2 regions of the Kitasatospora sp. NPDC029367 genome follow, and region 2 is predicted to be linked to the other one. Evidence: predicted binding sites of a transcription regulator. Region 2 holds the regulator's gene; the other holds the start of a gene.
What was found. The regulator HspR, encoded in region 2, represses chaperone genes until heat shock. The targets are predictions, from matches to a motif close to TTGAGNNNNNNNNNCTCAA.
Positions count from the first base shown of each region.

Region 1: lon (endopeptidase La) is a predicted target of HspR. The motif match lies at 1,883-1,901, and genes of this name have one in related genera.

Region 1 covers NZ_JBVHYH010000003.1:79,987-83,396, reverse strand. Annotated here, with positions in the region: gene lon (endopeptidase La) at 1-1,860, opposite strand, end outside; gene ACZ4W5_RS03605 (rhomboid-like protein) at 2,027-2,878, opposite strand.
Region 2 covers NZ_JBVHYH010000008.1:125,826-129,235, reverse strand. Annotated here, with positions in the region: gene dnaJ (molecular chaperone DnaJ) at 98-1,252, shown strand; gene ACZ4W5_RS07460 (heat shock protein transcriptional repressor HspR) at 1,293-1,832, shown strand; gene ACZ4W5_RS07455 (helix-turn-helix domain-containing protein) at 2,101-3,015, shown strand.

The DNA of each region.
Region 1 (3,410 bases), on a different contig from region 2:
GAGGCCGGTGGCCACCCCGGGGACGGCGGTGCGCCGCTCGGCCGGCTCCTGGGCGGACTCCGGCACGTGGTGCGGGCGGCCGATCAGGGCGGGCAGGTCCGCCGCGCCGACCGCGGCGGGCAGCTCGCGCTCGCCCAGCTCGGCCTGGGCGGCGATCTTGCGCAGCACCCGGGCGATCGAGCGCTCCAGGTTCCGCACGCCCGCCTCCCGGGTGTACTCCCCGGCGAGCCGGCGCAGCGCCTCCTCGTCCACGCCGACCTGCTCGCCGCCGAGGCCGGCCTTCTCCAGCTGGCGCGGGAGCAGGTGGTCGCGGGCGATGACGACCTTCTCGTCCTCGGTGTAGCCGTCCAGCCGGACCAGCTCCATCCGGTCGAGCAGCGGCTCGGGGATGGCCTCCAGCACGTTGGCGGTGGCGAGGAAGACCACGTCGGAGAGGTCGAGCTCGACCTCCAGGTAGTGGTCCCGGAAGGTGTGGTTCTGCGCCGGGTCCAGCACCTCCAGCAGGGCGGCGGCCGGGTCGCCCCGGTAGTCGGAGCCGACCTTGTCGATCTCGTCGAGCAGGACGACCGGGTTCATCGAGCCGGCCTCCTTGATCGCCCGCACCAGCCGGCCGGGCTGCGCGCCGACGTAGGTGCGCCGGTGGCCGCGGATCTCGGCCTCGTCCCGGACGCCGCCGAGCGCGACCCGGACGAAGCTGCGGCCCATGGCGCGGGCCACGCTCTCGCCGAGCGAGGTCTTGCCGACGCCGGGCGGCCCGACCAGGGCCAGCACCGCGCCGCCCCGGCGGCCGCCGACCAGCCCGAGCCCCTGGTCGGCCCGGCGCTTGCGCACCGCGAGGTACTCGACGATGCGGTCCTTCACGTCGGCCAGGCCGGCGTGGTCGGCGTCGAGCACGGCGCGGGCGGCGGCGATGTCGTACGCGTCCTCGCTGCGCTCGCTCCAGGGCAGCTCCAGGACGGTGTCCAGCCAGGTGCGGATCCAGGAGCCCTCGGGCGACTGGTCGGAGGAGCGCTCCAGCTTGTCGACCTCCTTGAGCGCGGCCTCGCGGACCTTCTCGGGCAGGTCGGCGGCCTCGACCCGGGCGCGGTAGTCGCCCTCCTCGTCGGCCGGGTCACCGTTCAGCTCGGCCAGCTCCTTGCGGACGGCCTCCAGCTGGCGGCGGAGCAGGAACTCCTTCTGCTGCTTGGCCACGCCCTCCTCGACGTCCTTGCGGATGGTGTCGTTGACCTCCTCCTCGGCGAGGTGGTCGCGCAGCAGGGTGAGCGCGTACTCCAGGCGGGCGACCTGGTCGGCCTCCAGCAGCACCTTGAGCTTCTGCTCGGCGGTGGCGAAGGGCGCGTAGCCGATGTTGTCGGCGAGCTCGCCGACGCCCTCGATCTGCGCCACCCGGTCGACGATCTGCCAGGCGCCGCGCTTGCGCAGCCACTGGGTGGACAGCGCCTTGTACTCCTTGACCAGCTCGGCGGCCCGCCCGGCCACCGGCATGCCGACCGAGGACTCCTGGAACGGTGTGGTCTCCACCCAGAGGGCGGCGCCGGGGCCGGTGGTGCCGACCCCGATCCGGACCCGGCGCACGGCGCGCACCAGCGCCGCCGGCTGCCCGATCGTGCCCGGGCCGTCGGCCAGCCGGCCGACCTGCTCGACGGTGGCCAGCGTGCCGGCCGCCGCGTACGAGCCGTCCACCCGCGGGACCAGCAGGACCTGGGGCTTGCCGGAGCCGGCGGCCGCGGCACGGGCGGCCTCGACCGCGGCACGCACCTCGGTGTCCTTGAGGTCCAGCGGGACGACCATGCCCGGGAGCACCACCTCGTCGTCGAGGGGCAGCACGGGCAGGGTGAGCGGTGTGGACGTCGATGCCATGATCTCTCCCCGGTCAGTGAACTTGAGTCGACCTGACTAAGGATTCACGAGCGCCAGTTGTTCCCCGCATCTTGTTCGCCGTGAGCGAACGGCGTCGTCACCGGAACGGCCGGGAGGAGGCGCCGTCAAAAGGAAGCGGAAAGAACGGCCCAAGAGGGCCCCGGCGTCAGCGCGCGGTGGACGGTCGCCGCCCGGCCCGCACCGCCGCGGCGGCCAGGGAGACGACCGGGGAGACGACCGAGGAGAGCGCCGAGGAGGCGGACAGGGAAGCGGCGGAACCGACCGCCCGCAGCCGCGCCGGACGCGACCGCGGCCCGGGCGGGCGCCGCTCGATCCGGTCCAGCCGGCGCCCCAGCGCCATCCCGGTGAGCAGCGCGGCCGGGTGCCCCACCGCCGTGACCAGGTCCTTCTGGGTGGCGATCTGCTGGACGAGCATCAGCCCGACGCCGGCCAGCGCCACCGCCCGCGCGCGCGGCGGCAGCGCCCCGGCCGCCGCGCCCAGGCAGGCGAGCACGCCGTAGCTGACGCCGATGTCCAGCTGGTCCATCGCGGCCGGGGCCAGCCGTCCGGTCTCCACCGCGGTGATCACCACGCCCTGGGAGAGCAGGGTGGCCGCGACGTGCCCGGCGGCGAGCACCGCCGCCGTCCGAGCCGGCCCGACCCGGCGCTCCAACGGGGCCAGGGTGAGGGCGAACCCCCACAGGTAGGGCAGCCACGATCCCCCGGCCACCCAGAAGCCGCTGAGCAGCAGGGCGCGCAGCGGGTGCTCGAGCAGGTTGTGGCCGTCGGAGCTGGAAGCTTCCTGCAAACGCCGGACGAGTTCCGGATCGGCGATCCCGGCGAAGGTCGAGGTGGCTCCGACGACCGCGAGATATCCGATCGTGAACGGAGTACGCCGCGGTGTCGGCACGCGTTCCAGCAGCCATTCGACGGCACCGCCGCGCAGCCGGCCCGGAAGCATTCCGTACGGCGCCCCCGAAGGCGCGCGCCCGCCGGCACCCCACCGCAGTCCAGCCATGACGCCTCCGCTCCCACACCCGCAGCCGCACGGCGCCCGGAGGCACCCGACGCCCCGGCACGGAGGCCGGATTCCGCCCTGCGGGGCGTTGTCGCGGCCACGCTACGTCGAGGTTCTGAGAGGCACCTGAGAAAAGCCCGTGAAGACCGTCGACGGCGGGACCGGCCGGATTCCCGGCATTGGTCCAGACCTACTTCCGATTAACGCGTCAGTAGGGCCTCTGACCGGCGACTTGGCGTCAACTGAACTGCATACGTACCGTTACGCAGTGAAAATTCGCCGGGTAAGGTATCGGCCCGTGCCCACTCGTGCGGTGGGCCCGAGGGTGGCCGGACAGCCGGCCCAGCGGGCCGGAAACGTCCGGTCCGCCTGCCGGGAGGCATCCGCTGTCCGTACGCTGCGAAGTGCGTGGGAGGAGTGGACGGAAGACCATCCGTCCGCCACTCCCCGGTGCACGAACGGGACGGCGGACCCGGCACAGTCCACGACGGAACAAGACTACGAGCGGAGCCCCGCCATCCCCACAGGTGGC
Region 2 (3,410 bases):
ATCGGGAGGTGTCGGGAGCGGTGAGCGAGCACAGCGAGCGAACCATCGAGGGGTGCGTGAACCGCTCTGCGGCTTCCGGGCGGAGCGAGGTGGGCGCATGAGCGGCAAGGACTTTGTCGAGAAGGACTACTACAAGGTCCTCGGCGTGCCCAAGGACGCCACCGCCACCGAGATCAAGAAGACCTACCGCAAGCTGGCGCGCGAGTTCCACCCGGACGCGAACAAGGGCGACGCCAAGGCCGAGGAGCGCTTCAAGGACATCTCCGAGGCGTACGACGTCCTCTCCGACGAGAAGCGCCGCAAGGAGTACGACGAGGCCCGCAGCCTCTTCGCCAACGGCGGCTTCCGCACCGGCGGCCCCGGCGGCGCCGGCAGCTACGGCTTCGACTTCGGCGACCTCTTCACCGGCACCCAGGGCGGCGGTGGCGGCGGACTCGGCGACGTCTTCGGCGGACTCTTCAACCGCGGCGGCGCCCGGCAGGCCCAGCCCCGGCGCGGCGCCGACGTCGAGACCGAGGTGACGCTCTCCTTCGAGGAGGCCGTCGACGGCGCGACCGTACCGCTGCGGATGACCAGCCAGGCCCCCTGCCGGCTCTGCAACGGCACCGGTGCCAAGAGCGGCACCACCCCCAGGGTCTGCCCGACCTGCGTCGGCGCCGGCACCGTCAGCCGCGGCCAGGGTGCCTTCGCACTCTCCGAGCCCTGCAAGGACTGCCGCGGCCGGGGCATGATCGTCGACGACCCGTGCCCCGACTGCCACGGCAGCGGCCGGGCCAGCTCCGCCCGCACCATGCAGGTCCGCATCCCGGCCGGTGTCCAGGCCGACCAGCGGATCCGGCTCAAGGGCAAGGGCGCCCAGGGCGAACGCGGCGGCCAGCCCGGTGACCTCTACGTCACCGTGCACGTCGACCCCCACCCGGTGTTCGGGCGCAAGGGCGACAACCTCACCGTCACCGTCCCGGTCACCTTCCCCGAGGCCGCCCTCGGCGCCACCATCGAGGTGCCCACGCTGAACGGCCCCGCCGTGAAGCTCAAGCTCCCCCCGGGCAGCGCCAACGGCCTCACCATGCGCGCCCGCGGCAAGGGTGCCACCCGCAAGGACGGCACCCGCGGCGACCTCCTCGTCACCGTCGAGGTCGTCGTCCCCCAGCACGTCGACGGCGACGCGCTGGACGCCCTGGAGCAGTACCGCGAGGCCACCGCCTCCGACGACCCACGAGCCGCTCTGTTCCGGGCGGCGAAGGGAGCGTGACGACCAGATGTCCCCGAACCCGATGAACCCGACGAACCCGATGGACCCGGCGAACGCCAACGGCCCGATCGGTCCGGGCGGCCCGATCGGCCCGGGCCTCGGTGAGGGCCTCCCCGGCAACCCCGCCGGCGGCCGCCCCCGCCGCGCCGCGGCCGCGCCGCAGTACGTCCTCACCGAGGACACCCCGGTGTACGTCATCTCGGTCGCCGCCGAACTCTCCGGGCTCCACCCGCAGACCCTGCGCCAGTACGACCGCCTCGGCCTGGTCTGCCCCGACCGCACCGCCGGCCGCGGCCGCCGCTACTCGGCCCGCGACATCCAGCAGCTGCGCGAGGTCCAGCGGCTCTCCCAGGACGAGGGCATCAACCTGGCCGGCATCAAGCGGATCATCGAGCTGGAGAACCAGGTCAGCGCCCTCCAGTCGCGCATCACCGAACTGGTCGACTCCCTCGAGGGCGCCGCCACCGCCCTCCAGCAGCGCGAGGCCGCCGTCCACGCCTCCTACCGCCGCGACCTGGTCCCCTATCAGCCCCCCACCCCCCAGTCCAGCGCCCTCGTCGTCTGGCGCCCCAAGCGCTGACCCGGGGCCCGCACCGCACCACCAGCCGCCGGCTCCCTCCTGTTCGGGGGGTGCCGGCGGCTCAGCCTTGGTGAGAGAGTGACACTCTGCCAAGCTGACCGGACACCGCACGGTCACGCCTCACTGGATTCGCAATCTAAACTCCAGTGCCGGCAGATCCAGAACAGCCTCGGAGAACGGCAAGGAGCCGAAGATGAGTGGACGAGCTCAACTCGGTCCCACTGCAGGTGGGGCTCCCGTTCTGACACCGGGGGCTCGGGCACTCTACTTGGAGATCGTCAAGGCCGACGGGCGCATTGCAGCGGAATCCACGTGCCATCAGAACGCCTTGAACGAGCTACTCGAGGTCGGGCTGCTGATGCCCGACGCCGATGATCGCGGCGAACTGGTCGCCGTGGATCCGGCACAACTCTCCGCGCGGTTGAGTGGCACCTGGCAACGCCAGGCTCTTGACCTGCTGTCGCGGGCGGTTTCGTTGCCCGCTGAACTCCAGGAGCTTTCTCAGGAATTTCACGCGCCGGAAAAGAGTAGTGGCGCGATCGAGTATGTTCGGGGAAAGGTTCTGATAAACCAGCGACTCGACCAGCTGTTCACAGCCGGTACCGAGGAGACCCTTGCCCTTCAACCGGGCGGGCCGCGCCCACCCGAGTTGTTGACGGCGATGATCGAGCGCGACCTGATCGCGCTCAATCGCCGAACGTCGATGCGCACCATCTATCACGCCAGCACCCGCTACCATCAGCCCACCAGGGATTACGTCGCCAAGCTGGCGAAGGCCGGCGGGCAGTTCCGCACCCTGGACGAGCCGTACACCCGCCTCATCGTCATAGACCGGCGGGTTGCCGTCATACCGGTGGCCGACGATATGACACTGGCGGCTTTCATATTCGAGCCGGTGATCGCCAACTATCTGGTCGAGGAAGTATTCGAGCCCAGCTGGAACAGAGCCCTGGAATTCAACGGCAACAGTGCCGTGCCACAGCAGGTCGTGTCACGACTCCGCCAGACCATCATCGAGCTCATGCTCGCCGGGATCAACCACCGGGTCATCGCACGCCGCCTGGGAATCAGTGAACGAACTCTCGCCCGGCACATCGCCGAGATGCGAGAGGAGTACAACGTCGAGTCGCTGTTCCAACTCGGTTATGCACTGGCCCGCACCGCCGAACACTCTTCGGGCTGAAGGACAGATACCGGAAGCCACAGCCTGCCACCACAGATCTGATCACCCCCGAAAGCCGGGCGGTCGGAATCGCGGTCACGCCCAGCCGATGTCCAGGTCCTGGGTCGTACCCATCACCTTGGCAGCAACGGCAGTCTCAGAGTGAACCGCCGCCCCAGAGAAAGCCTCGTGCGCGCCAGCCAGGGCAGTCATGCCAACTACCGACATCAATACGGCCTTGCAGACAAATCGGCGCAGACGAGACATACGTCCACCCCTTCCTCGCGCGCATTGCGTCAACGATTAAAAGAAGCACTGTGTCTGCTACATGTTGCCTCAGGTCGTACAGGCATGCCAAGCCACCTACGCGTCATCTCCCTGCCAGGCATCCACATGACACCGGTGAACCCTGGACG